Regions from separate parts of the Haloactinospora alba genome, predicted to be linked through region 3. Evidence: predicted binding sites of a transcription regulator. Region 3 holds the regulator's gene; each other region holds the start of a gene.

Region 1 (9,601 bases), on a different contig from region 3:
GTCGCCGCCCGCCGCGATCGTCCGGCCGAACAGGCGGTAGGCGCTGAGGCTCCCGACCGCCCAGGCGGTCCAGAACCCGCTGACGAACCAGGCGGGGTTCTCGGGGTACTCCAGGGAGGCGAAGATCGGGATGCCGATGTTGTGCGACGCGGAACCGAACGCGTCCATGCCCCGCACCACCAGCATGAACGCCAGTACGGGAACGGCCGCGACCGTGCGCACGGCCGCCCGCTGCGCGCGCCAGAACCCGGTGCGGTCCGGCTGGGCGGGCTGCCCGTCCCCCTCCGGGGCGGACTCCCCCGGCCTGGGGAACCGCAGCGGGACGGCGGCCAGGATCACGGCCGAGACGAGGAAGGTGGCCGCGTCCACGAGGAAGGCCACCTCGTAACCGACGAAGGCCACGATGGCTCCGGCCGAGGCGAACCCCAGCGTCATCGCGGTGGAGCGTCCGGTGACGAGGTACCCGTTGGCGCGCACGCGCTGCTCCGCCCCCACGAGGGCGGGAACGCTGCTGCGCAGGAGGACGTTGGAGACCGAGGCGCCGGCGCCGAGCAGCACCGCGAGGGCGTAGGCCAGGATCTCCTGCCAGGGGGACGGCGCGAGCACGAACGCGACGAGGGCGGAACCCTGGACCGTGTCGGCACCGACCATCGCGACCCTGCGGTTGACCCGGTTGGCCAACCCCCCGATGGCGGGCGCCGTCACGAGGCTGGTGAGGAGGCGGATGGCCAGGAAGAGTCCGGTGTCCAGCGCGCGTCCGGTCAACTGGTAGACGAACAGGCCCAGCGCGACCATGTTGAGGTACGTCCCGAAGGACGAGACCGAGTAGCCCGCCGTGAGCCAGACGAAGTGCCGGAACGCGGGTGTGGGGGGCATGCCCGACCTTCCTGGTGACGGTAGCGCCCGCTGCGCGGACGGGTGTCGGCTGCGCAGGGCGTTCGGATATGAATTTTTCCGGGATTTCAGAAGTGCGGTGCGTCGGTATTCGGGAACGCCCGTACAACCGTTCCCTTTCGTGCTCGAACGTCCGGACGCACCCTACTCGCGGAAGAATTGTCCGATCAATATGTGTACGCCAGAGTGATCCACGTCACACCAAGAAAAGGGGGATTGCCGGACCGTGTTACATTCCGGCCCTTTTTCCGTGTCGCGGTGCTCCCTTTCCCGCCGTCCCGTTCCGGAACTCCCGGATGCGGCCTTTCCGGCGGCGCGGGACCGGGGCCGGTACCGGACGGCCGTGCCGCCGGTGCTCCGGCGCCGGCCCGACCCGCGGGGCCGGTACCGGTGACGGCCGCAGCGCGGGGAGCGTCACCTCAGGACTGGCCGCCCAGAGTGCGGGCGGTGCGCTGGCGCCGCCGGTTGGCGCGCAGCCGCCGCAGCCGTTTGACGGTGAGGGGGTCGAAGGCGAGTGCCTCCGGACGGTCGACGAGAGCGTTCAACAGCTGGTAGTAGCGCGTGGGGGAGAAGTCGAACGTGCTCCGGATGGCCTGTTCCTTGGAACCCTCGAACTTCCACCACTGGCTCTCGAACTCGAGTATCCGCCGCTCGCGCTCGCTCAGTTCCGGTTCCTCGGCGGGCGGTGGTACCTCTGGTGGTGTCGCCTGCGCCGCGGGGTCGGGGGCCTCGGGGTCGAAATGCACGGTGTCTGACATGGGGCGCCTCCTCGTCCGGCTCAGCGCGACTCATGGTAGTGGCCCGGTACTCGTGGACGGAGAAGAACGATGACCACAGCCAACGGCTACAGCTGCCTCTCCTTCCTGACCGACTACGGGCGTGCGGACGGCTTCGTCGCCATCTGCCACGGCCAGATGGCGAAACGTGCCCCGACAGCGCGCGTCATCGACATCACCCACGATATCGGCCCCGGGGACGTGCGGCGCGGGGCCGCCGTGCTGGCCGAAACCGTCCCCGAACTCCCGCCGGCCGTGCACGTCGCCGTCGTCGACCCGGGGGTGGGGACCCGCCGGCGCAGCATCGCCGTGGCCGCGGGCGGACACGTGCTCGTCGGGCCCGACAACGGGGTGCTGATGTGGGCGGCCGACGCCCTGGGAGGCGCCGAGGCCTGCCACGAGCTGACCGAACCGGGGCTCTGGCGGCACCCGGTGTCGGCGACGTTCCACGGCCGGGACATCTACGCCCCGGTGGGGGCGAGTGTGGCCGCCGGAACACCCCTGTCCGAGGTGGGGCCGGAACTGGCCGACCCCGTGCGTCTACCCGCGCCGCGGCGTGAGGTCTCCGGTACGGCGGCCGGCGGCGAGGTGCGGGCTGTGGACCGGTTCGGGAACTGCCAGCTGAGCGTGTTCGCCAGCGACCTCAGCCGGACGGTTCCCGGCGGCACCCCCGAGCGGGTGGAGGTGCGCGCGCACGGGAACCGGTGGACGGTGCCCGTCGCCGACACGTTCGCCTCGGTCGCCCACCGGCAACCACTGCTGCTCACGGACTCGGCCGGTTACCTCGCCCTCGCGCAGAACGGCGGGGACGCCGCCCACGGGTTCGGGTTGCGCGCGGGAGACCCGGTGGACCTGGTCCCGGTTTCGGAAATACCCGCCAACCCGGTGTGACGTGCCGAAACCGTCCTTCCGCGGCGGGGGAGGCGTCTCACCGGGTGGTCGCCGACTTGACGGCCGCACCCCGTCACCCGGACGCTTTGGCCATGCCCTCCAGCGATAGGACCCAGCCGCTGCCCATGCGCGGTGACGACACCGCCGCGGTACGCGACAGCCCCGCCCTGGCCGACGGCCGCGTCCAACTGTCGGACTACGACCCGAAATGGCCGTACCTGTTCGGCCGGGAGGCGGACCGGGTCCGGGGCGCCCTCCGCGCCCGTGCGCTACGCATCGAACACGTCGGTTCCACGGCCGTCCCCGGACTGAGCGCCCACCCGTGCGTGGACATCCTGCTGCTGGTGGCCGACGCCACCGACGAGGACCGGTACCGCCCGGCACTGGAACACGCCGGCTACACGCTGCTCGCCCGCGAACCGCAGCGCGGCGGACGCCGCACGTTCCGCGGTCCCGACGTCAACGCCACCCTGTACGTCCTCACCGAGGGAGCCCCGGAGGCGGAGCGGATGCTGCTGTTCCGGGACCGGCTACGCACCGACGAGAACGAACGCGCGGTCTACGACCGGGCGAAACAGGACCTGGCGCGGTACGACTGGCACAGCGCGCGGGAGTACGCCGAGGCCAAGTCCGACGTGGTGGAGGCGATCCTCGCCCGCGCCCCCGACACCTAGGTCCTGTTTTTCGGACGCTTGTCCTGCTGCGCGCCGCCCCGGCACACCGCCCGGCGGCGTTCTCGTCGGTCGACGGAGGGTCCGCTCCGCCTCCCTCCTCGGCCGTGCCGGGCGGCACCGGAGACGCCGCTCGCGACGAACAGCGCCCGAAAAACAGGACCTAGGCTGTCCGGTGGACGCCGTTCGCGGTGGGGCGAGCGCCCGCCGGGCGGGAGCCGGTCCCCGCACCGCCGGCGCGTCAGCGCAGCGCGCGCAACTGCTCGGTGAACCACCGTTGCGGGGGTGCCGCGGCGGCGGCCTCGGCGAGGCGCCCGCAGCGCGCGGCGCGCTCCTGTCGGGGCATGGACAGCGCGGCGTGCAGGGCGTTGGCCGTCTCGGTGACGTCGAACGGGTTGACGAGCAGCGCGTCCGCGCCGAGCTCGTCGGCCGCGCCCGCCTCGGTGGACAGCACCAGCGCGCACCCGTCGTCGGAAACCGTGACCCCCTCCTTGGCGACCAGGTTCATACCGTCCCGGACGGGGTTCACCAGCAGCGCGTCCGCCATCCGGTAGGCGGCCAGCGACCGGGGGAAGTCGTCGTCCATCTCCAGAACCAGCGGGGTCCACTCGGCGGTGGCGAACTCGTCGTTGATCTCCTTGGCCATGCTCCGCACCGTCTCGGTGTACTCCCGGTACTCCGGAACGTCGCCCCGGCTGGGGTAGACGAAGGCGAGGTGGGTGACCGCGCCGCGCCACTCGGGGCGAGTGGTGAGGAGCTCACGGTAGGCCGCGAACCCGCGCACGATGTTCTTGGAGAGCTCGGTGCGGTCCACCCGCACGATGGTCCTCCGGTCGCCCACGCGGCGCCGCAGCGTCTCGCGGCGTTCGGTGACGTCCGCGGCGGCGGCCCTTTCCCGCAGGTCGCCCGGGTCGGCCCCCAGCGGGTGCACCCCCACGGTGATGACGCGGCCGCCGAACTCCACGGTGCGGGCCGCAGTGTCCACGGCCACGTTGAGGAACGCCGCGCAGCAGTCCAGGAACGCGTCGGCCCAGCGGGGGCTGTGGAACCCCAGGTGGTCCGCGCCGAGCATGCCCTCCAACAGCTCCCGCGCGACGTCGGTGGGCAGCAGCCGGAAGTACTCGGGCGGAGCCCAGGGGGTGTGCGAGAAGTGCGTGATCCGCAGGTCGGGGCGGCGCTGGCGCAGCATCCACGGCACGAGGGAGAGGTGGTAGTCCTGCACGGCCACGCGGGCGTCGCCGGCGGCACCGTGCAGCAGCGCCTCGCAGAACGCGGTGTTGTACTCGCGGTACCGCTCCCAGTCGGCCCGGAAGCCACTACCGAAGGCGGGTTTGTTCGGGACGTCGTACAGCATGTGCTGGACGAACCACAGGGTCGAGTTCGCCACGGAGGTGTAGGCGCTGGCGAACGTGTCCGCGGGAATGTCCAGCATCCGTACCCGCATCCCCTCCGGGGCGTGACCGGTGTGGTCGATCCGCCCGTCGGGCGCGGCCGCCGCGGCCTCCCGGTCGGCGTCGGACAGCGCCGCGCACACCCACAGCGCGTCGGACTCGGTGGCGACCGAGCTCATCCCGGCTACCAGGCCTCCGCCGCCACGCCGGTGCTCCAGGGAACCGTCCTGTCGGTGTACGAACGAGACCGGACCCCGGTTCGAAGCGATGAGGAGCTGCGCCTTGTCCACCTGAGTGCCCACCTCTCACGTGAGATCGTGTCGTTGTCCGCGGGTGCCGACCGCTCCCTGTGGGGAGCGCGGCGGCCACGGTAGGTGTTGTCGGTGTCGCCTCCGCGGCCGGGCCGCAAACCCGCTGTGCGGGCCGAAACGCCGGCGGGTGCGCGCGACCGGCGGGGACGCGGGGGTGTTACCCGCGTCACGATTGGTGGAAAAACGGACACCCCGTGGGTTAGGGTGACCCGCGAATCCGAACCGGATCCGCAACAAATTTCATATTGCTCATCCAGAGGGGTGGAGGGACCGGCCCTGCGAAGCCCCGGCAACCACCTAGGCGCGCGCTTCTCGCGGAAATTGCGAGGCCGCCTGGCAGGTGCCAACTCCGGCCCGGTACCAGATCGGTTCCGCGGAAAGATGAGGGGAGACGCCTCGCATGGCGACTGTCGCCACCGAACCCCATCCGACGGCGAACGACGCTTTCGGCCCCGCCGCGGCCCTGTCCTGTCGGGAGTGCGGCCACCGTTACGAGCTGGGCCCGCGTTTCGCGTGCGAGTTCTGCTTCGGCCCGCTCGAGATCGCCTACGAGTTCGACAGCACCCGTGTGACCCGGGACGCCATCGCGCGCGGTCCCGCCAACATGTGGCGGTACGCTGACCTGCTGCCGGTCCCGCGCAACGTCGCCGAACTGCCGAACATGAACCCGGGCCTGACCTCGCTGGTCGCCGCCGACCGGCTCGCGGGCGAACTGGGGATGCGCTCGCTGCACGTCAAGGACGACTCCGCCAACCCGACGCACTCGTTCAAGGACCGGGTGGTGGCCATGGCGGTGGAGGCGGCCCGCACGTTCGGGTTCACCACCCTGTCGTGCTCCTCCACCGGCAACCTCGCCGGCGCGATCGGCGCCGCCGCAGCCCGCGCCGGCTTCGAGTCGTGCGTGTTCATCCCGGCCGGCCTGGAGCGGGGCAAGGTCGTGATGGCGGCCGTGTACGGCGGCAAGGTGGTGGCGCTGGACGGCACCTACGACGACGTCAACCGGTTCTGCTCCGAGCTCATCGGAGACCCGGCCGGTGAGGGCTGGGGCTTTGTCAACGTCAACCTGCGGCCCTACTACGCGGAGGGCTCCAAGACGCTGGCCTACGAGATCGCCGAGCAGCTCGGGTGGCGCCTCCCGGAGCAGATCATCGTACCGATCGCGTCCGGTTCCCAGCTCACCAAGATCGACAAGGGCTTCCAGGAGCTGATCAAGACCGGGCTGGTCGAGGACCGCCCGTACCGGATCTTCGGTGCCCAGGCCAGCGGGTGCGGACCCGTAGCCGGCGCCTGGGAGCGGGGCCACGACGTCGTCCAGCCGGTGAAGCCGGACACCATCGCCAAGTCGCTGGCGATCGGGAACCCCGCCGACGGCCCCTACGTCCTGGACGTCTGCGCCCGTACCGGTGGCGCCGTGGCGCACGTGGACGACGGGCAGATCGTGGACGCGATGAAGCTGCTCGCCCGGACCGAGGGCGTGTTCGCCGAGACGGCCGGCGGCGTCACCACCGGCGTGCTGCGCTCGCTGCTCGCCGAGGGGACGCTGGACCCGGAGGCCGAGACGGTGGTGCTCAACACCGGCGACGGCCTCAAGACCCTGGACGCGGTGGACTCCGGCGTCACCGCGACCCTCGCGCCGTCCCTGGACGCGTTCAAGGACGCCGGGCTGCTCTGACCGCGTCGTCGCGGTGCGAGCGCCGGACGCCCGAACGCCGGCCGCGCGCCGGCTGCCAACCATCCGAGGAGTGACCGTGAGCGTTAATGTCCGTGTCCCGACCATCTTGCGCAGCTACACCAAGGACGCGGCGCAGGTGACGGCCGAGGGGGAGAACCTGAAGGCCGTGCTGGCCGACCTGGAGGCGAACTACCCCGGAATCCTGGACCGGATCGTGGACGACTCCGGTAAGATCCGCCGGTTCGTCAACGTGTACGTGGGTGAGGAGGACGTCCGGTTCGCCGAGGGGCTGGAGACCGCGACGGCGGACGGCACCCAGGTCTCGATCATCCCGGCGGTGGCGGGCGGCTGCTGACCGCGCGCCGCGCGCCCCGCTGGGCAACCTGTCAACCCGCGCCCGTGAGTGAACGCGACACGGGCGCGGGTTTTCGTGTGCGCGGGTGAGGTGTCCTGCGGGTTCGCCGACGGCGTTACCGTGGACACGACGTTTGCAGTCTCCCCGGGAGAGTGCTAAAAAAGAAGCGTTAGCACTCCGGATGCAGGAGTGCTAAGCCCAGGATCGAGACGATGAGGCCGCGGTCTCCGGCAGACGGGGTTGCTGTGAGGGTGCCGCGGTCGTCCGTCGCGGGCGTCGGCTCGTTCCTTCGCGTATCAGCCCGGTCTCGGGAGGACAAGAAGTCTATGGCAGCCAAACTGATCGCGTTTGACGAGGAAGCCCGGCGCGGCCTCGAGCGCGGCATGAACCAGCTCGCGGACGCCGTGAAGGTGACGCTGGGCCCCAAGGGCCGGAACGTCGTTCTGGAGAAGAAGTGGGGCGCCCCCACCATCACCAACGACGGCGTGTCCATCGCAAAGGACATCGAGCTCGAGGACTCGTGGGAGAAGATCGGCGCCGAGCTCGTCAAGGAGGTCGCGAAGAAGACCGACGACGTTGCCGGTGACGGCACGACCACCGCCACGGTCCTGGCCCAGGCGATGGTGCGTGAGGGTCTGCGCAACGTCGCCGCCGGTGCCAACCCGGTGGGCATCAAGCGCGGCATCGAGTCCGCCGTGACCCGCATCAGCGAGGAGCTGGCGAACATCTCCAAGGGTGTGGAGACGAAGGAGCAGATCGGCTCCACCGCCTCCATCTCCGCTGGTGACCCCCAGATCGGCGAGACCATCGCCGAGGCGATGGACAAGGTCGGCAAGGAAGGCGTCATCACCGTCGAGGAGGGGCAGACCTTCGGGCTGGAGCTGGAGCTCGCCGAGGGCATGCGCTTCGACAAGGGCTACATCTCGCCCTACTTCGCCACCGACATGGAGCGCATGGAGACGGTTCTCGAGGACCCCTACATCCTCATCGTCAACTCCAAGATCTCCAACAACAACGAGTTCCTGCCGGTCGTGGAGAAGGTCCTGCAGGCCGGCAAGCCGCTGATGGTCATCGCCGAGGACCTCGAGGGCGGCGCGCTGCAGACCCTGGTGGTCAACAAGATGCGCGGCACCTTCAAGTCCGTGGCTGTCAAGGCACCGGGCTTCGGCGACCGCCGCAAGGCCCAGCTCAGCGACATCGCGGTGCTGACCGGCGGCCAGGTCATCACCGAGGAGGTCGGCCTCAAGCTCGAGAACACCGAGCTTGACATGCTGGGCACCGCCCGCAAGGTCGTCGTCACCAAGGACGAGACCACCATCGTGGACGGCGCCGGCGACGCCACCGCCATCTCCGGCCGGGTCAACGAGATCCGCGCCGAGATGGAGCGCAGCGACTCCGACTACGACCGCGAGAAGCTGCAGGAGCGGCTGGCCCGCCTGGCCGGCGGTGTCGCGGTGATCAAGGCCGGCGCCGCCACCGAGGTGGAGCTGAAGGAGCGCAAGCACCGCATCGAGGACGCCGTCCGCAACGCCAAGGCCGCCGTGGAGGAGGGCATCCTGCCCGGCGGTGGTGTGGCGCTGCTGCAGGCCGGCGTCGCCGCCTTCGACAAGCTGGACCTGAAGGGCGACGAGGCGGTCGGTGCCGACATCGTCCGCCGCTCCATCGAGGAGCCGCTGAAGCAGATCGCGCACAACTCCGGCCTCGAGCCCGGCGTTGTCGCCGACAAGGTGAAGAACCTGGACGCCGGCGTCGGCCTGAACGCCGCCTCGGGCGAGTACACCGACCTGTTCAAGGACGGCGTCATCGACCCGACCAAGGTGACCCGCTCCGCGCTGCAGAACGCGGGCTCCATCGCCGGCATGTTCCTCACCACCGAGGCCGTCATCGCCGAGAAGCCCGAGAAGGGCGGACAGCAGGACGGCGGTGGCGACCCCACCGGCGGCATGGGCGGCATGGGCTTCTAAGTTCCCCGCCACCGGCGGAACCCCGAAGACTAGCTGCGCCTCCCGCGCACTGTGGCGAACGGGCGGCCCCGTACCAGGGCCGCCCGTTTCGCTTGTCCCGTCCCCGCGGCTCCCGACCCGTCCCCACCGGCCGTGCGGCGGGGGCGGGGGTAGGATGCCGCCGGCGCGCCACCTCCTCCGCGCCGCGTTCCGCGGGGGGAGCGGAGGGCGCCGCGGGGACGGGACACCACCGGCCGGGGAGGGGCGCGGACGTGCGGATCACCAAGTACGGGCACGCCTGCGTGCGGCTGGAGAAGGAATCCGGGGCCGTCACCATCGACCCCGGGGCGCTCACCCCCGAACCCGAGGCGTTCGACGGCGTCTCAGCGGTCCTCGTCACCCACGGCGACACGCTGTCGGTCGCGGGCTTCGACATCACCGTGGTGGGAGAGAAGCACCACCACAGCCACCCCGACACGGAACCGGCGGACAACGTCGGTTTCCTCGTGGACGGCGAGGTGTTCCACCCCGGCGACGCGCTGACGGTCATCGACGCCCCCACCCTGCTGGTACCGGGCCAGGCACCGTGGCTCACCGTCCCCGCCATGCTCACCTACCTGCGCGAGGCGGGGCCGTCCACGACGGGCTCATCAACGAGTGGGGCGCCATGGTGCTGGACAACGTGCTCCAGCGGGAG
Region 2 (9,601 bases), 2.2 Mb from region 3:
CACCCGCTGGTTCTGGGTATCGAGACCTCCTGCGACGAGACCGGTGTCGGTCTCGTGCGCGGGTGCGAGCTTCTCAGCGACGAGGTCGCCTCCAGCGTCGAGCAGCACGCCCGGTTCGGCGGGGTCGTGCCGGAGGTGGCCAGCCGCGCCCACCTCGAGGCGATGTCACCCACCGTGGAGCGGGCGCTGGACAGCGCGGGCGCGCGCCTCGAGGACGTGGACGCGATCGCCGTCACCGCCGGCCCCGGGCTGGCGGGAGCGCTGCTGGTGGGCGTGTCGGCGGCGAAGGCCTACGCGTTGGCGCTGGACAAACCGCTCTACGGCGTGAACCACCTGCTCGGGCACGTGGCGGTCGACCAGCTGGAGCACGGCCCCCTGCCCACCCCCTGCGTCGCGCTGCTGGTCTCCGGCGGGCACACCTCGCTGCTGCTGGTGCGGGACGTCGCCACGGACGTGCGGCTGCTCGGCGACACGGTGGACGACGCCGCCGGCGAGGCCTACGACAAGGTGGCGCGGCTGCTGGGGCTGCCGTACCCGGGCGGTCCGCCGATCGACCGCGCTGCCCGGGAGGGCGACCCGCTGGCGCTCCGGTTCCCGCGCGGCAAGCTGGGGGACGGCAGCTACGACTTCTCGTTCTCCGGTCTGAAGACCGCGGTGGCGCGGCAGGTGGAGGACGGGCAGAGCAACGGCCTCCAGCCGTCCGTGCCCGACATCGCGGGGGCGTTCCAGGAGTCCGTGGTGGACGTGCTCACCCGCAAGGCCGTGGACGCGTGCGTGGAGTACGGCGTGGGGCACCTGGTGATCAGCGGGGGTGTGGCGGCGAACTCGCGGCTGCGCGACCTCGCGGGCCAGCGCTGCGCCGAGACCGGGGTGGAGCTGCGGATTCCCCGGCCGCGGCTGTGCACCGACAACGGGGCGATGATCGCCGCGCTCGGGGCCGACATCGTCGCGGCCGGTTTCCCCCCGTCACCGCTGGATCTGGCCACCGACACCTCCCTGCCGGTGGAACGGCCGCTGGCGGGATGATCCGCACCGCCCGCGCGGCGTGCACCGGCCGGCGCACGGGTCCCGCCGGCGGGGGGTGACACGCGAGGGGGCCGACCGCGCGGGCCGGCCCCTGCCGTGAGCGTCGGAAGCGACGAGTCGGGTTCCTCTACTCGTCGTCGTCCTCGTCCTCGTCGTCCTTGCGGCGCTTCTTCTTCCGGTCGCCCGGCCGCAGCAGCGCCTCGGCGAGGGCGAGCATGGTCTCCTCCAGCGACGCCAGGCGCTTGGTGATGTCGTCGTGCGACGTCTCCACCGTGTCGCTGACCGTCTCCTCGAACTCGTGCCGGTCGGGCCGGGACTGCAGCTCACGCATCAGCGGTTCGAGGGAGTCCACCAGCCGCTGGTCGATCGCGGCGAGCTTGTCGGAGTGGTCGACCTGCGGGCGCTCCGCAAGTTCGGTGAGCCGGCGGTGCAGCTCGCTGACCTCCATGTTCGCGGGGAGCTGGCTGAGGCGCTGGTTGAGCGCCTCCAGCCGGTCGTCGACCGCCTCCAGCCGGCCGTCCACACCGGTGATGTGGCCGTTGACCCCTTCGAACTGGCCCTCGACGCCGTTGACCCGGCCCTCGATGCCTTCCAGGCGCCCGTTGATGCCGTCGAGTCGTCCGTCGACACCGTCGACCTTGCCCTCCACACCTTCGAAGCTGCCGTCGAAGTGTCCCTCGAAGGTGTCGAACCGTTCGCTCAGCCGGCCGAGTTTGTGCTCGAAGTCGCCGCTGAGGCTGGTGAAGTGCTGGTCGACCTTCTCGGTGATCCCCTTGCCGTGCTGGTCGACCTTCTCCGTGAGGTCCTTCTCGTGCTGGTCGAGCCGTTCGTGCACCGAGCTCCGGTGCTCCTCGAACAGTCCGGTGACGACGGTGTGCTGCTCGTCGGTCCTGGTGTTGAGCGTGTTGACGCTCTCCTCCACCGACCCGCGCAGCTCCTCGAGGGCCGCGGTGGTCGCGGCGAGGTCCTCCTCGGCCTTGGCGCGCAGGCTCTGGGTGTTCTCCTCCAGCTTGGCGGCCAGGTGTTCGCGGTGCTGGTCGTCGCGGTCCCGCACGTCGGCGCGGTGCAGTTCCAGCTGCTCGTTGAGCTCGGTGAGCCGGTCCTGCAGCTGGCCGCGCAGTTCCCCGAGTTTCTCCTCGGTGGTCTCGGTGAGCTTGCCGACGGCGTTGTTCGCGTCGGCGACCGCGGCCGTGGCCTCCGCGTGGTTCTCCTCGGCCTGCGTGCTGAGGCGGCTGACCCCCTCGGAGACCTTGGACGCCACCGCCTCGTGCTGCTCGTCGGCCTTGGCCGCGAGGGCGTTGTTGACCTCGTCGAGTTTGTTGGTGAGGGCGGTGTGGGTCTCGTTGGTGGTGGTGCGGAGGTTTTCTTCGGTGGTGTCGAGTTTGTTGGTGACGGTGGTGTGTTGGTCCTGGAGGGTTGTCGCGAGGGTGTCGTGGCGTTCGTTGACGGTGGCCGCCAGGGCCTCTTTGCCGTCGCTGACGGCCTGCTCCAGCGCCGCCCGGTTCTCGTCGAGTTTGTTGGTGAGGGCGGTGTGGGTCTCGTTGGTGGTGGTGCGGAGGTTTTCTTCGGTGGTGTCGAGTTTGTTGGTGACGGTGGTGTGTTGGTCCTGGAGGGTTGTCGCGAGGGTGTCGTGGCGTTCGTTGACGGTGGCCGCCAGGGCTTCCTTGCCGTCGCTGACGGCCTGCTCCAGCGCTTCCCGGCCCTCGGAGATCGTCGTGGTCAACGTCTCGTGGTGGGAGTCCAGACGCTCGGTGGTGGTGCTCAGGGAGCTCTCCAGCGCCTCGGCGCGGGAGGTGAGCGAGGCCATCGCCTCGTCGAGCCGCGCGAACCGCTCCTGCACGTTGGAAGCGAGCTCCTCCACGCGGGTGGTCAGCGCCTCGATCTGGCTCTCGGTCCGCTCGCCCGCGTCGGCGACCGTCTGCAGCCGGGAGAGCGTGGTCTCCAGGTTCCCGGCGATGCCGTGGATGTCCTCCCGCATCGACGGGATCTCGCTGAGGGGCTTGACCCGCTCACCGACCGACTCGATGTGCTCCGCCAGCGTCTCGGCCCACTCCGGCGGGCGCGAGGCGAGCTCGTCCACACGGGTCTGGATCGTCGCGACCGATTCGGACAGCGCCGCGAACTCACGCTCGCGGAACTCGCGCAGCAGCCACTCCATGCCCTCGAGCCGCTGGCGCATCTCCTCGCTGACCGCCCCCTGCGTTTTCTGCTCGGAGGCCTGGTCCTGCGCGGCTCGGGACAGGAGATCCCGCATTCGGTCGGAGATCCCGGTCTGGCCTCCTCCGTTGAGGAAGTCCTGGTTGGTCTGTTCCACCGAGGTGCTCCTTTTGGTCTGACGCCCATCCGGTTTCGGCCGCGGATGGATGGTGTTCTCGACGGATCCCGGCGGGCTCCGGGAGCGCACCGGCGCGGGCGCCACAGGCGGGAGCTGTTCCCTGGCGTTCCGTGATGGTGCAGCGACGACGTATGGCGAACACTCCACTTGTTGTCGACCGCCCGGTGGTTCCGTCGGACAAACCCGCGATGAGAGGGGAAGGATTCAGCGGGGCCAGTTTAACGACACAGGCCCTGGCTGCCTGGGCCAAGTGCCAAAGATCCGGGATTTTCGCAGCCGCCCGCGTGAGTCACGTTAGTACGCCGCCGGGGCGCGGTCACGCCCGCGGCGGCCGGTGACCCCGGACACGTCGTCACCGGGCGGAGGCGGCGTCTTTGCAGAGCAGGCACACCGGGCGGTCGTCGATCCTGGTGAGGACCACAACGGCGGAGTTCGGCCCGGAGGGTTTGAGGTCGCGGCGGAGCTTGTCCACGTCCACGGCCGAACCGCGTTTCTTAATCGTTACCGTCCCGACCCTCCGCTCCCGCAGCACGGCCCGGAGCCGTTTGGCCGAGAACGGCAGTACGTCGGTGACCTCGTAGGCCCGGCAGAACGGGGTGGCCACGAGCCGGTCGGCGGTGATGTAGGCGATGTGCGGGTCCAGCAGGGCTCCGTCGACCTCGCGGGCGGCGGCCGCCACGAGGTGCGCGCGCACCACCGCGCCGTCGGGTTCGTACAGGTAGCGTCCGGGCGCGGCCACGGGCGCGGAGTCCTCCTCGGCCGCGCTGGTGAGTGTCGCGGGCTCCGCGGAGCCCTCCCGCAGCAGTGTGGCCCGGCGCCCGGAACCACCCAGGGCGCCGAACCACAGGGCCGCCTCCTTCACCTCCCCGTTGACCGAGACCCACTCCGCGTGGGCCCCCTCGGGGACGCGTTCGTGCGGTATCCCGGGGGCGGCCTTCACACAGGCGGCGCGCGCGCCGCGGGCGAGCCCGAGCACGGTCGACCACGGCGGCGAGTAGGCGTCGGGGTCGAACACCCGGCCCCGTTGGCCCCGGCGGGCCGGGTCGCAGAACACGGCGTCGTAGGCGCCCGCGTCGAGCGCCTCCGCGTCGGCCACGCGTGCCGTGGCGCGTTGGCCCACGCCCCACGCGTCGATGTTGGCGTTGGCGACGGCCACGGTGTGCGGGTCGCTGTCGACGCCCTCCACCGCCAGTCCCGCACGCGCCATGCTGAGCGTGTCGGCGCCGATGCCGCAGCACACGTCCGCGACGAGCGAACCCGGTGCCAGGGCGGAGGCGAACCTCCCGGCCCGGTGCCGGGCCACGGTCAGGCGGGTGGCCTGCTCCAACCCGTCGGTGGTGAAGTACATCGCCTCGGCCTCATCGCCGAACTTCGCGCGTGCCCGGTCCCGCAGCCGGATCTGGGTCAGCGCCGCCGCGGCCACGTCGTCGGCGCCGTCGTCGCCGGCGGCCGCGCGCGCGTGGGGATCGCGGCGCAGTCGGGTCGCCGCAGCCAGGGGATCGGCCGCGGCGTCCGCGGCGCTCACCGCGCCGAGTAGCCGCTGCCCATCCGGGGTGCGCAGGGCCTGCAGTGCCGCTGATGGGTCGCTCGTCACCGGGTTGCTCTCCTGTTATCCGCTGTTTGACGAGCCGTGTGGGCCCGACTAATGTTCCATACTGGCACTCGCCAAGGTAGAGTGCTAATCGCGACGAGGCCGGTCTGGCACCCGCGACGGCAGGCCGCCGTGGTCGCCCCATTTAGCTAGCGTGCCGTTTCGGATCATTGACCATGGAGGGGGAGGTCACAACCGTGTCGACCGCCACCAAGACCGTACTCAAGCCCCTTGACGACCGCGTCGTTGTCAAGACGCTCGAGGCCGAGGAGACCACCGCGTCCGGCCTCGTCATCCCGGACACCGCGAAGGAGAAGCCGCAGGAGGGCGAGGTTCTGGCCGTGGGGCCGGGCCGCCTGGACGACAGCGGCAACCGCACCCCGCTGGACGTCAAGGTCGGTGACATCGTCCTGTACAGCAAGTACGGCGGCACCGAGGTCAAGTACGACAACGAGGACTACCTCGTGCTCTCCGCCCGCGACCTGCTGGCGGTCGTCGAGAAGTAGCGCCGACCGCGCTTCCCGGCGTCATTGACATGACCTCCCGCCCCGGCCGGCGCGACGCCGGGCGGGGCGGTTTTTGATTCCCACGTACTTGCGAGGACTCGTAACTATGCCGAAGATCCTGGAATTCGAGGACGAGGCCCGCCGCGCCCTCGAGCGGGGTGTGGACCACCTCGCCGACTCCGTCAAGGTGACCCTGGGCCCCAGCGGCCGCAACGTCGTGATCGACAAGCAGTACGGCGCACCCACCATCACCAACGACGGCGTGACCGTCGCGCGTGAGATCGAGCTGGAGGACTCCTACGAGGACCTCGGCGCTCAGCTCGTCAAGGAGGTCGCCACCAAGACCAACGACGCCGCCGGCGACGGCACCACCACCGCCACCGTTCTCGCTCAGGCGCTGGTGCACCAGGGCCTGCGCAGCGTGGCGGCCGGCGCCTCCCCGATGTCGCTGAAGAGCGGCATCGACGCCGCCGCGCGCGCCGTCTCCGAGACGCTGGTGAACAACGCCCGCTCCGTGGAGGAGCGCGGTGACATCGCCTACGTGGCCACCAACTCCGCTCAGGACGAGCAGATCGGTGACATGATCGCCGAGGCCTTCGACAAGGTCGGCAAGGACGGCGTCATCACCGTGGAGGAGTCGCCCACGTTCGGGCTGGACCTCGACTTCACCGAGGGGATGCAGTTCGACAAGGGCTACGTCTCGCCCTACTTCGTGACCGACAACGAGCGCCAGGAAGTGGTGCTCGAGGACGCGAACATCCTGATCAACCAGGGCAAGATCTCCAACCTGAACGAGCTGCTCCCGCTGCTGGAGAAGGCCGCCCAGAGCAAGAAGCCGCTGCTGATCATCGCCGAGGACATCGAGGGTGACGCCCTGGCGGCGCTCGTGCTGAACAAGATCCGTGGCCAGCTCAACGTCGCCGCGGTGAAGGCGCCCGGCTTCGGCGAGCGCCGCAAGGCGATGCTGCAGGACATCGCCACCCTCACCGGCGGCCAGGTCATCGCCGAGGAGGTCGGCCTCACCCTGGAGAACGCCGACCTCGACGTGCTGGGCAACGCCCGCCGCATCACGGTCACCAAGGACGACACCACGATCGTGGACGGCTCGGGCAACCAGGCCGACGTGGACGACCGGGTCCGCCAGATCAAGAAGGAGATCGAGGCCAGCGACTCCGACTGGGACCGGGAGAAGCTGCAGGAGCGGCTCGCCAAGCTCGCCGGCGGCGTCTCCGTCCTGCGCGTGGGTGCCGCCACCGAGGTCGAGCTCAAGGAGAAGAAGCACCGTCTGGAGGACGCGATCTCGGCCACCCGCGCCGCGATCGAGGAGGGCATCATCTCCGGCGGCGGTGCCTCCCTGGTGCACGCCGCCTCCGCGCTCGACGGGATCGACCTGGAGGGCGACGAGGCCACCGGCGCGGCCATCGTGCGCCGCGCGCTGCAGGAGCCGGCCCGCTGGATCGCGGAGAACACCGGCGCCGAGGGCTACGTCGTCACGCACAAGATCGCCGAGCTCGGCAAGGGCCAGGGCTACAACGCCGCCACCGGCGAGTACGCCGACCTGATGAGCCAGGGCATCATCGACCCGGTCAAGGTCAGCCGTTCCGCGGTGGAGAACGCCGCGTCCATCGCCGGCATGCTGCTCACCACCGAGGCGCTGGTCGTGGACAAGCCGGAAGAGGAGGAGTCCGAGTCCGGTCACGGACACGGCCACTGATACCTCCGGCGCGGCAGCGCGGCACAGCGCCCGCCGAGCCGTGAGCTCCTACCATGTGTGTCCCGGGAACACTCCCGGGGCACACGTGTGTGTTTCCGCCCTTACAGTGAAATGTGACCATTCTGTAGCCTCTGACTGTGCCGGGTGAGTCCACTGTGCGGGGCACCATTCCAGATGTGACCGATCGACGCGCCGCGCGGGACGGCCGCGCCAAACGAACGCCCACCCGGCGCGAAACGAACGACACGGAACTCAACCGCCTGACCTCGCGTGCGCTCCGGGGCGAGCACGGTGCGGTGGACTCCCTCATCCGGGAGGTCCGCCCCATGGTCCTCAACTACTGCAGGGCACGCCTGGCACGCGTCTCCGGCGCCACCCACCACTCCGACGACGTCGCCCAGGAAGTGTGCATCGCGCTGCTCACCGCGCTGCCGCGCTACCAGGACATGGGGCGCCCGTTCGCGACGTTCGTCTACGGCATCGCCTCACACAAGGTCGCCGACGCGCTACGCAAGACCTCCCGCGCCGACCTCCCCACCGACACCGTCCCCGACCACCCCGACGAACGGCCCGGCCCGGAGGAGGCCACGGTCCGCGCCCTCGACTCCCAACACGCGCGCGACCTGCTGGACGAACTCCCCGACCAGCAGCGGCGGCTGCTGGTGCTGCGGGTGATCGCGGGACTCACAGCAGACGAGACCGGCCACGCCCTGGGCATGTCCGCCGGGGCGGTGCGGGTCGCCCAGCACCGCGCCCTCACCCGGCTGCGCCACCTGGCGGCGAGCGGTCCCCTCGACCGGCTCGGCTGACCGGCGCCGGCGGGTGGCCGTGCCCACACGCCTCCGGCGGTCACGACCTCGGGATTGGGCACCGCACCCCTCCACTGGCGTCCTAGGATGAGACTACAGGCGCGAGTGGTTGGAGATGCTGATGACGCAGCTGTTCACTGGGGAGGGCGGCAAGGTGCTGCCGCCGGGGCTCACCTACGACGACGTTCTGCTGGTGCCGTCCTATTCGGACCTGCAGCCGGGCGAAGCCGACACCGGAACGCGCCTCTCGCGCAATATCGAGCTGCGTATCCCGTTGTTGTCGGCCGCGATGGACACGGTGACCGAGGCCCGGATGGCCGTGGCCATGGCCCGCCAGGGCGGCGCCGGAGTACTGCACCGCAACATGACCACCGAGGAGCAGGCGGACCAGGTCGACCTGGTGAAACGCTCCGAGGCGGGCATGGTGACCGACCCGGTCACCTGCCGCCCGGACGACAGCCTGGCCGACGTGGAGGAGATCAGCGGCCACTACCGCATCTCCGGCGCACCGGTGACCGACGCCGAGGGGCGTCTGGTGGGAATGGTCACCAACCGCGACATGCGGTTCGAGGAGGACCGCAGCCGCGAGGTCCGCGACGTCATGACACCGATGCCGCTGGTGACCGCACCGGTCGGCGTCGAGAGGGACGAGGCCTACCGGCTGCTGCGCGAGAACAAGGTGGAGAAGCTGCCGCTGGTGGACGAACGCGGCCGGCTGCGCGGGCTGATCACCGTCAAGGACTTCATCAAACGCGAACAGTTCCCGGACGCCACCAAGGACGCCGACGGCCGCCTCATCGTCGGCGCCGCCGTCGGGGTGGGGCCCGAGGGGGAGCAGCGTGCCCGGGCCCTGGTGGAGGCGGGCGTGGACTTCCTGACGGTGGACACCGCCCACGGAGACTCGCGCGGTGTCGCCGACATGGTCGCCAAGCTCAAGGCCAACTCCCGTGTGGACGTGGTCGCCGGCAACATCGCCACCCGCGGCGGCGCCCAGACGCTGATCGACGCCGGCGCCGACGGGGTCAAGGTCGGTGTCGGGCCGGGCTCCATCTGCACCACCCGGGTCGTCGCCGGTGTGGGGGCGCCGCAGGTCACCGCCGTGATGGAGAGCGCCAAGGCGGCCGGGCCGGCGGGGGTGCCGCTGATCGCCGACGGCGGTCTGCAGTACTCCGGTGACATCGCCAAGGCCCTCGTCTCCGGCGCGAGCACCGTGATGGTGGGCAGCCTGCTCGCCGGTGTGGAGGAGAGCCCGGGCGAGCTCATCTTCATCAACGGCAAGCAGTACAAGACCTACCGGGGCATGGGCTCGCTGGGGGCGATGCGGGGCCGCTCCTTCTCCAAGGACCGCTACTCCCAGGCCGAGGTGACCACCGAGGACAAGCTCATCCCGGAGGGTGTCGAGGGCAAGGTTCCCTACCGGGGGCCGCTGCACGCGGTGTCGCACCAGCTCACCGGTGGGCTGCGGCAGTCCATGTGGTACGCCGGAACCCGCACCGTCGCCGATCTGCGCGAGCACGGCCAGCTCATGCAGATCACCTCCGCCGGGTTGAAGGAGAGCCACCCGCACGACATCCAGATGGCGGTGGAGGCCCCCAACTACCAGGGGTGAGACGTGGTCCT
Region 3 (9,601 bases):
CACGTCCCCTTCTGCGTCACCCGGTGCGGTTACTGCGACTTCAACACCTACACCGCGGAGGAGCTGCGTTCCGCGGACGGGAGTGCGACCGCCTCGCGTGAGACGTACGCCGACCTCGCCGCCGCCGAGATCCGCTTCGCGCGCGAGGTACTCGGGAAGGCCGAGATCCCGGTAAGTACGGTGTTCGTCGGCGGCGGCACCCCAACGCTGCTGCCCGCGGCCGACCTCGGCCGGATTGTGGCCACGGTCGACGCCGAGTTCGGGCTGCGGGACGACGCGGAGGTCACCACGGAGGCGAACCCGGAGACCGTCACCCCCGAGTACCTGTCCCGGCTGCGGGAATCCGGTTTCAACCGGGTCTCGTTCGGTATGCAGAGCTCCCAACCCCACGTTCTGGAGGTGCTGGACCGCACCCACACTCCGGGGCGCCCGCAGACCTGTGTCGGATGGGCGCGCGACGCGGGGTTCGAGCACGTCAATCTGGACCTGATCTACGGGACTCCCGGGGAGAGTGACGAGGACTGGCGGCAGTCCCTGCGCGCGGCACTCGCCGCCGGCCCCGACCACGTCTCCGCCTACTCCCTCATCATCGAGGAGGGGACCCGGTTGGCGGCGCGCGTGCGGCGCGGCGAGATCTCGCCCACTGACGAGGACACACTGGCCGACCGCTACCTCACGGCCGACTCACTTCTCACCGAGCACGGCCTGCAGCCCTACGAGGTGTCCAACTGGGCGCACGGCACCTCGGGGCGGAGCAGGCACAACCGGCTGTACTGGACCGGAGGGGACTGGTGGGGTGTGGGGCCGGGTGCGCACAGCCACGTGGGAGGAACCCGGTGGTGGAACGTGAAGCATCCCGCGGCCTACGCCTCCCGGCTCGCCGGCAACCGTAGCCCCGGCCAGGCACGGGAGGTCCTCAGCGAGGAGGAGCAGCGCTTCGAGCGGATCCTGTTGGAACTGCGCATCGCCGAAGGCTGCCCCCTGGACCTGCTGGAGAGCGCCGGGCGAGCGGCGGCGGCCCGTGCGGTCGACGACGGGTTGTTGGACCCGCAGGCGCACGCGCGGGGCCGTGCCGTGCTCACCCGGCAGGGACGGCTACTGGCGGACGCCGTTGTTCGTGAACTGACCTGACGGGCTTCCCACACTCAGCTCAGCATCGGGATGGCGATCGGGTACTTGTACCACTCGCCCTTGTTCGCCGCCATCGCGGCGAGGATCGCGAAAACGAGGTGGACGATCATGACGATCGGGAGCAGCACGAGGCCGATGAGGACGATCGACAGCAACCCGGAGACGAAGTAGCCGATCAGGACGGTGGCGCTGAAGTTGAACGCCTGGGCCGCCTGGTGCTTGATGTACTGTGACTCGTCCTTCTTCACCAGGTAGAGCACCAGCGGAACGAGCAGGGAGAACAGCAGGCCGCCGAGGTGCGCGAGCAGTGCCATCGTGCGATCGTCCGAGGAGGGCATCCCACCGGGCTGCTGCTGGTACTGGTATTGGCCGGGCTGCTGGTACTGCATCGGGTACTGCCCGGGCTGCTGATACTGGCCGGGATACTGTCCGGGCTGCTGCTGGTACTGCCCCGGCTGTCCCTGCTGCGGATAGGGCTGTTGCGGGCCCGAGGGTGGGGGAGCCGGCCAACCACCCTGGCTGGGCTGCGGTCCGGAACCGTAACCGGGATCCCCTCCCGGTGGCGGAGCGTAACCGCCCGGGTACTGGTTCTGGTCGCCATGCCCCCCGTATGGCGAGTTCGGGGGGTTCGGGTAACCCATGTGTTTCCTCCTTCAACCGTGGCGCTGGAGCACAGCACCGGACTGTGGTCCACCGTGCCGACATCGCCGGCACGGCTGATCCGCCCCGACCGCACTGGGCGGCGGGGAGCTATCTCACCATTCGGATCGCCACCGGGTAGCGGTACCACTTCCCCCTGTTGGCGCTGACAGCAGCGAGAACCCCGAACAGGATGGACAGCACCCAGAACACCGCGATGAGTACGGAGCCGATCCAGGAGATGTCCGGAAAGTACATTCCGAGCCAGAGGTAGACGACCGTGGAGAGGACGTAGGGGATGAGTAGCGTGAGCTGGAAGTTGAGCGCTTCGCTCGCGTGGCTCCGGATGAAGCCCGACTGGTTCTTCCGGGCCGCGTACACGACGAGCGCCGGCAACCATCCCAGGCACGCCAGGATCACACCGGAGAGGTGAGCGAGCATGGCCCAGGTGGGGTCCTCGGCGGTTCCCGCCTGTTGGGGCGCGGGAGCCCCGCCGCTGGGTTGCCCGTAGCCCTGTGGTGGCTGTGGTGGGTAACCGTACTGCTCGCCTCCCGGATAGTTGGGAGCGGGCTGTTGTCCGTAGCCCTGCGGCGGCTGTTGCGGGTACTGCCCGCCGCTGGGTTGCCCGTAGCCCTGTGGCGATTGTGGCGGGTAGGCGCCCCCCCGGGTGGTTGGGGGCGGGTTGTTGGTAGCCCTGCGGAGGCTGTTGCGGGGAAGGGCCCTGCCCCGGCTGCCCCCCGGACCCCGACCGCGTGTGGTCCGGATATCCACCGGGCTGTTGCGGGCCGGGAGCGGGATGTCCGTTGGCGGGCGGTTCCTGTGGCGGCGGTTGGTTCGGTGGGGTCTCACTCATCAGCGTTTCGGGGCGTGAGGCCGAGCTGCGCACGGCGGGGAGGGAACGCCCTTCTCCTTTCTGGCAGTGTGGACGAAGTCGTCCGGACTGTCGACGGTACAAGCGGTGACCGTGGGCAGAGCACGTACCGGTGGACGAGGGGAGAACACTTTCGGCTCGGGGATCGCGCCGGCTGGAACGGCTCCACCGGTCCCTCCCTTCCCGGCGGCTCACAACGGTTACGACCGACGTGTGCGGCTGACCAGGCCACCGGCGGTCCCTCCGGTCCCCGCACGAGGACCCACGGTGCCAGCGCCGCGTGACCATGCCGGAACCGTCGGGTGAATCATGGCACGGACCAGTGCCCTTCTCGCAGCTGAGACTACTGCTCCCCCTCCGCTGGGAGATCGGTGACGAAATCAATCAGTTCTTCGACGCGCCCCAGAAGCTCAGGTTCCACATCCGCGAAGGATCGTACCGAGGCGAGAATACGCCGCCACGCCGTCGGGGGGTCCGTGTCCCAACCCAGGGCGTTGAGTACCCCCTCTTTCCACGGAACTCCACGCGGTACCTCGGGCCACGCGCTGATTCCCAGTGAGGACGGCTTCACCGCCTGCCAGACGTCGACGAAGGGGTGGCCCGTGACCAGGACATGCTCGGAACGGGTCTGCTCGGCGATCGCGCTTTCCTTCGACCCGGGAACGAGGTGGTCCACAAGAACACCAAGCCGCCGTTGCGGAGACGGAGCGAACTCGTCGATCACCGCGGGAAGGTGGTCGATCCCTTCCAGATACTCCACGACCACGCCCTCGACCCGCAGGTCGTGTCCCCAGACCCTCTCCACCAGCTCGGCGTCGTGCACACCCTCCACGTAGATCCGGCTCTCCCTGGCAACGCGGGCTCGGGCGCTCGGAACAGCGAGTGACCCCGAGGCGCTGCGTGCGGGACCAGTGGCCTCCGGGGCGGGGTGGACCACCGTGACCGGGCGGCCGTCCATCAGGAAGGCCGCGGGGGCCAGGTCGAACACCCGCTGTCTACCGTGCCGGTCCTCCACGGTGACAGTGTTCTTGTCCCAGCCGACAATGGCACCGCAGAACCGTTCGTCGGCTGTCTCGACGACCAGCCCCTGCTCGGCGGGGATCTCGGGAACACTCCCCCTGCGGGGGCGCCGCCATTCCCCCGCCAGAACGTCGCTGCCATAGTTCTTTCCCGGATTCGTGCGCACAGCCGCGGATTCTACTGAACACAGCCGTTGTCGGCGGGCGATGAATGAGAAGAGACACGTGTGTCCCGCTGGTAGGCGGGGTTCCTCCCGCCCGCGTGTCAGCGGGGTTGCGGCCGTGCCCGTCGTATGGCAATGGCACCCGGGCGGGAACGGGAACGGACAGTGGGAAAGACCGGACACGGGCCCGTACTGACGGGTGTTCCCGCGGCAACCGGGAACGCCGCGGGGTCCGCTGTCCTGCCCCGAGGGCCGGGAGAGCCGCCCTGGGCAGCGTCGGCTTTGCACAGCAACATAGAATTAGCACTTGAGACGATAGAGTGCCAGGAGGTGAGCGCGTGCTCGACGACCGCAAACTCGCGGTTCTGCGTGCCATCGTCGAGGACTACGTGGCTACGAACGAGCCAGTAGGCTCGAAGGCACTCGCCGACCGGTACAGCCTCGGGGTTTCCTCGGCGACGATACGTAACGAGATGGTCGCTCTCGAGGAAGAGGGATATATCGCCCAACCGCATACCAGTGCGGGACGGATCCCGACAGACAAGGGGTACCGTCTGTTCGTGGATCGCCTGTCCACGGTGAAACCGTTGTCCGTGGCGGAGCGGCGTGCGATCGAGTCGTTCCTGAGCGGAACCGTCGACCTGGACGAGATCGTTGGGCGTACCGTGCGGTTGCTCGCCCAGCTCACCCAGCAGGTCGCGATCGTTCAGTACCCTTCCCTGACCCGGTCGGCGGTGCAGCACGTAGAGCTCGTCCCGCTCGGGAACCAGCGGGTGATGATGGTGCTCATCACCGACACTGGTCGGGTGGAGCAGCGGGTGGTCGACGGAGCCGAGCAGGTCTCGGAAGAGGCCGTGGAGAACCTGGGCCACGTATTGAACCGGGCCCTGGCGGGTAGATGGTTAGAGGACGTTCCGTCAGCTGTGACTGAGCTTCCCTCGCAGATGCCCCCAGACGACCGGCCGATGACCGCATCAGTGCTGTCCGAGTTGCTGGAGAGCGTCGTGGAGAAACGCGACGAGAAGGTGGTGCTCGGAGGAACGTCCAATCTCGCAGGGATGGACTTTTCAGCTAGCCTGCGGGAGGTACTGGAGGCGCTGGAAGAAAACGTGGTCCTCATCCGTTTGCTCGGTGAGGCAGGTGATCCGTCCATGCTAACGGTACGCATCGGCGCGGAGAACTCCCACGAAGGGCTGAGGTCCACTTCGATCGTTTCCGCAGGATACGGGGCTGGGGACCAGTCGCTTGCCAAGCTCGGCGTGGTCGGCCCTACCCGGATGGACTACCCCGGAACGATGGGAGCAGTACGCGCTGTGGCTCGGTATGTCGGTTCGATTTTGGCGGGGCAGTAAGTGGCCAGAGATTATTACGAGATCCTCGGTGTGCGTCGGGACGCGACCCAGGATGAGATCAAGAAGGCGTACCGGCGCCTTGCCCGTGAGTTGCATCCGGATGTCAATCCCGACGACTCGGAAACACAGGACCGCTTCAAAGAAGTAACCCAGGCTTACGAAGTTCTCTCCGACGAGAACAAGCGTCGGATGTTCGACATGGGCGCCGACCCGTTCGCTCCCTCCGGGGGCGGAGGCGGCGGCTCGGCCGGCGGCTTCGGCGCGTCGGGCTTCCCCTTCGACGACATCATGAACGCCTTCTTCGGTGGACAGGCGGGCGGAGGCCGCGGCCCCCGCGAGCGCAGCCGCCGTGGACGCAGCATCAAGGTGCGTGTCGAACTCGACCTTGCGGAGACGGCGTTCGGTGTCACGAAGGACGTGACGTTCCCCACGGCGATCCTGTGCGACACCTGTCAGGGTGAGGGCGCGGCCAAGGGAAGTAAGCGCCACACGTGTGACATGTGCCAGGGACGTGGCGAGGTGTCCCAGGTGGCTCGGTCCTTCCTTGGCCAGGTCATGACCACACGTCCCTGTCCACAGTGCTCCGGGCAGGGAAGCATCATCACCAACCCCTGCGGCGACTGCGCCGGTGAGGGTCGCGTCCAGGAAAAAGTCACCCGTAAGGTGCAGATTCCCGCGGGTGTCGAGGACGGAACCCAGATCCAGCTCGCCGGTGAGGGTGAGGTGGGCCCCAACGGGGGGCCGCGCGGCGACATCTTCCTGGAGATCGTGCAGCGTCCCCACTCGACCTTCGAACGTCACGGGGACGACCTGCACTGCACCGTGACCGTCCCGATGACAGCGGCGGCGCTGGGCGCCTCGCTCACGATCGACACGCTGGACGGGACCGAGGAGATCGACCTGCGTCCCGGCACCAGCTCCGGGCGGGTGATCACGCTCCCGGACCGCGGAACCCGGCACCTTGACGGTGGGGGACGTGGTGACCTCAAGATCCAGGTCGAGGTCGAAACACCCGCCAAGCTGGATGAGGAGCAGGAGTCGTTGCTGCGCAAGCTCGCCGAGCTGCGGGGCGAGGACCACCCGCCCGGCAAGTTCAGTCCCGGACACGGGAACTTCTTCTCCAAACTGCGCGGCGCGTTCAGTTCCCGGTAGTCGGGATGCGGTACGTGGCGAAACAAGAGGGGAACGCGTGACACCTCCGGTCTTCGTTACTGGCGCCGGGGAGCTCGACACCGAACGGGTGGTGCTCTCCGGCGCGGAGGGGCGACACGCTGCGACGGTACGTCGCCTCTCCGCCGGAGACGTGGTGCAGCTCACTGACGGTGCGGGTACGCGCGCTCGTTGCATGGTGACCGAGGTGGGCAAGGACACCCTGGTCTGCGCGGTCGAGGAGCGGGCGACCGACCCGGTGCCGTGTCCCTGGCTGACCGTGGTGCAGGCTCTGCCCAAGGGAGACAGGGGAGAGTTGGCCGTCGAGAGCATGACCGAGGTCGGTGTGGACACGATCGTCCCATGGTCGGCCGAACGGTGCGTGACCCGATGGAAGCCCGAGCGTGTCCCCAAAGCGTTGGGCAAGTGGCGGGCCACGGCGAGGGAAGCCGCCAAACAGGCGCGTCGCAGCCGCATACCCGAGGTGACCGAACCGGCGACCACGGACGGGGTAGCTTCCCTGATCAGCGCTTCCGGCCTCGGAATCGTCCTGCACGAGGAATCCGGTCACCGGTTGTCCGAGCTGGTGGTGCCCGGGGACAGTGCCGAGTCCGGTGGGATCGTGCTCGTGGTCGGCCCCGAGGGAGGGTTCACCGACACTGAGCTGCGGACCTTCGACACTGCCGGAGCGGTGCGGTCACTACTGGGCCCCACGGTGCTGCGTACCTCCACGGCCGGGGTGGCGGCGCTCTCCGTCCTCCAGACACGCTGCGAGCGCTGGTAACCCTCGCCGCCGCGCTGCCGTGTCCCGCGCTACGGAAACCCCCAGGCCGCACGTCCGCCCGTCGGCGGGAGAGGCGCACCGGACACCGGACGCGTCCGCTATTCCGGTGGTTGCTGGGTCGTGTCCTTCTGGGACGTGCCGCTGTCCTCCTCCGGCTCGGACGTGGGACTCGTACTCGTTTCTCCCCCATCGTCGGGCTCGTCGTCGCCGCTCTCGTCCCCCTGCGGCGCGTCGGGGCTCTCCCCGCTGGGCTGTTGGGGAGGCTCGCACTCGGATGTCCGCTCGCCTGGGGTTCCGCCATGCTCGGGAGTGCTCGCGGTCGTCGGACCGTCGGTTTCCGGCGGGACGGTGGCGCAGCGGGAGCTCACCTCCCGCTCGTCGTCGCCGCTGTCTTCCCGCGCCGGGGGAGGAGACGGCTGTTCGGGCGGGGGCCCGTCCTGTTGTTGATGCTCCTCGCGTTTGCTCTCCTCCCGGACCGTGGTCTCGCTGTTCGCGTGACCGAGAGTGTCCGTGGGGGGAGTGGGGCGATGGTGCGCTGACGGAGTGAAGGATCCCGGGAGTATCTGGTCACGTACCTGCGGGGTGCCGACGAGAACCGATCCCGCGATGGCCACCGTTGCCCCCACAGCGAGCAGCGGACGGAGCCAGGGAAGCCGTATCCAGAACGCGAGCCGGTTGCGCTCGGTCCGGGTACGAATCTTCTCCAACGCATCAGCAGAAGGGGACACGGAGTCGGCTTCTGCGCGCAGGGCCGCGCGGAGACGCTCTTCGAAGTCGTCGTTGGAAGGATCGGTCATCGAATGATTGGCGCGGGATCCCCCACCGTCAGACGGGGGAGGAAGCGCCGTCCTCCTTCCTGGTGTAGGTGTGGCCGTCCGCCCGCTGCAGTAGACGGACGTGATGCCGGGTGCCGTGCCCGGTTCCGTTGCTGGCGGTGCGGGTTCCGCTGTCCGTGACACACGCGGCGACCCGGTCGGTACGGGTACCCGCTCTCTCCCGCGGGGGCACGACCGTTCGCACCGGGTTCCCGCTGTGGAACCCAACGGCCGGGGCGGGATGGTGCTCCCGAGGCTTCCTCCGGTCCCGGGAGGTGGCGCTGTGGGGTCCGGGGGGACCTCCGGCGGCCTCTCCGCGCGCGCATTCCGGATCGTGTGCCCTCACCGGGAGGGTGTACCTTGCCGCACCCCCGGCCTCGGGGAGGAGCGCCTGCCGTGTGCGGCGGGGCGCGGCGGGACCGGGGCCCGGAACGTGGCGCCGGCCACGCACGGCCCGGTGGGGCTGCTGGCCCGGGTGGAACGTGGCCACCGGGTCACCTCCCTTCGTAGTGGTGGCTAGTGCTGGTAGCGGCGGTCCTGGTCCCGTCGGGGGAGGCTTCCGTCCTCCGACGGGGGAACACGTTACTGGTTGTCGTCTGTCGTGGGGGGTGGTCGGTTCCAGGGCGGGGAGGAACGGAAACGTGCTACGTGGGTTGGTCCAGGGCCGAGCGGAGCGCCGCGATGCCGCGTGCCGAGTGGCTTTTGACCGCGCCACGGCTGATTCCCAAGGTGTCGGCGATCTGTGCTTCGGAGAGATCACCGTAGTAACGCAGCACGATCACCTCCCGCTGGCGGGAGGGAAGACTCCGCAGTGCCTCGATCACTGCGGTCCGTTCCAGCTGTCCCATAGCTCCCTGCTCGGCGCTGGGAACGTCGGGAACAGCCTTGGGGGTGTGCTTCTCTGCGACGGCCCGGTGCCGTAGTACCGAACGCGCGCGGTTAACCACGGACTGGCGCAGGTAGGAAAGAGCTTTGTTGGGGTCCCTCAGCCTGCGCCATGCTTTGTGCATGGCAACGAACGCATCCTGGACTACTTCCTCGGCGGTCGCGTAGTCCCGGACGAGTAGTGTCGCCAGTCGCACCAGCGGCCGGTAGTGCTCGCTGTAGAGCTGCGTCACGGCCTGATCGGCGTCCCACTCCACCGTTACTGTCGCTGCGGATGCTCCCGCGACCATGGTTTCAGTCACGCTGGTTTGACGCCTGCCCTTGTCGTGGGGTTTACGAAAGGGCATATCAGTTCTTTTCGTTCGACTACCGGGTTTCTAATTCTGGTATCCGGGGAGCTGGACGGTTCACCCTGCCAGGGCGGCCCTGGCGCTGGGGTACGAGGCAGCAACTTTAACAATGTGCGCAGGAACAGTCATGTCCGCTGGACCGGCCGGGGTATCCAGCGGGAATGGGAACGGCCGGACGGCTCCACGGATCCGTTTCCCCGGCCTCCTATGCGGCCGTAGCGTGTCGCTCGGGCCGTTCCGGGCCGGTTACTTTCCGTGGGGAATCCGAGCGAGGGATAGCACACCGGGAAAGCGGAACGTGGTGTTTCGTGCTCTGTCACGTCCGCTCGGCAGGCAAGCCCGTCCGGGACAGGGTTCTCTCGTGCGGCATCATGGGAAACGGGAGAACGGACAGTACAGGAAGGAAAGAGGGAACCGGTGGACAGCAGCGACTCCGAATGCC

The links. The regulator HrcA, encoded in region 3, represses chaperone genes, less so after heat shock. The targets are predictions, from matches to a motif close to TTGGCACTCTCNNNNNGAGAGTGCCAA.
Region 1: the regulator HrcA is predicted to act here: its motif matches at 7,094-7,120, upstream of groL (chaperonin GroEL).
Region 2: the regulator HrcA is predicted to act here: its motif matches at 5,017-5,043, upstream of groES (co-chaperone GroES).

The regions. Positions count from the first base shown of each region.
Region 1 covers NZ_VFQC01000003.1:160,704-170,304, forward strand. The annotation lists gene FHX37_RS21230 (MFS transporter) at 1-876, opposite strand, end outside; gene FHX37_RS21235 (DUF3263 domain-containing protein) at 1,314-1,652, opposite strand; gene FHX37_RS21240 (SAM hydrolase/SAM-dependent halogenase family protein) at 1,722-2,561, shown strand; gene FHX37_RS21245 (GrpB family protein) at 2,654-3,235, shown strand; gene FHX37_RS21250 (alpha,alpha-trehalose-phosphate synthase (UDP-forming)) at 3,474-4,913, opposite strand; SAM riboswitch class I at 5,181-5,322, shown strand; gene thrC (threonine synthase) at 5,335-6,606, shown strand; gene FHX37_RS21260 (MoaD/ThiS family protein) at 6,683-6,961, shown strand; gene groL (chaperonin GroEL) at 7,288-8,925, shown strand; gene FHX37_RS24015 (maleylpyruvate isomerase family mycothiol-dependent enzyme) at 9,177-9,601, shown strand, end outside.
Region 2 covers NZ_VFQC01000001.1:3,253,491-3,263,091, reverse strand. The annotation lists gene tsaD (tRNA (adenosine(37)-N6)-threonylcarbamoyltransferase complex transferase subunit TsaD) at 1-1,026, shown strand, start outside; gene FHX37_RS14600 (apolipoprotein A-IV repeat region-like domain-containing protein) at 1,154-3,340, opposite strand; gene FHX37_RS14595 (class I SAM-dependent methyltransferase) at 3,714-4,955, opposite strand; gene groES (co-chaperone GroES) at 5,150-5,458, shown strand; gene groL (chaperonin GroEL) at 5,565-7,172, shown strand; gene shbA (RNA polymerase sigma factor ShbA) at 7,349-7,981, shown strand; gene guaB (IMP dehydrogenase) at 8,103-9,590, shown strand.
Region 3 covers NZ_VFQC01000001.1:1,013,986-1,023,586, forward strand. The annotation lists gene hemW (radical SAM family heme chaperone HemW) at 1-1,131, shown strand, start outside; gene FHX37_RS04675 (DUF4870 domain-containing protein) at 1,146-1,772, opposite strand; gene FHX37_RS23440 (DUF4870 domain-containing protein) at 1,882-2,541, opposite strand; gene FHX37_RS04685 (DUF3097 domain-containing protein) at 2,985-3,827, opposite strand; gene hrcA (heat-inducible transcriptional repressor HrcA) at 4,163-5,176, shown strand; gene dnaJ (molecular chaperone DnaJ) at 5,177-6,328, shown strand; gene FHX37_RS04700 (16S rRNA (uracil(1498)-N(3))-methyltransferase) at 6,366-7,109, shown strand; gene FHX37_RS04705 (hypothetical protein) at 7,208-7,906, opposite strand; gene FHX37_RS04710 (hypothetical protein) at 7,935-8,129, opposite strand; gene FHX37_RS04715 (SigE family RNA polymerase sigma factor) at 8,569-9,099, opposite strand; gene FHX37_RS04720 (histidine triad nucleotide-binding protein) at 9,577-9,601, shown strand, end outside.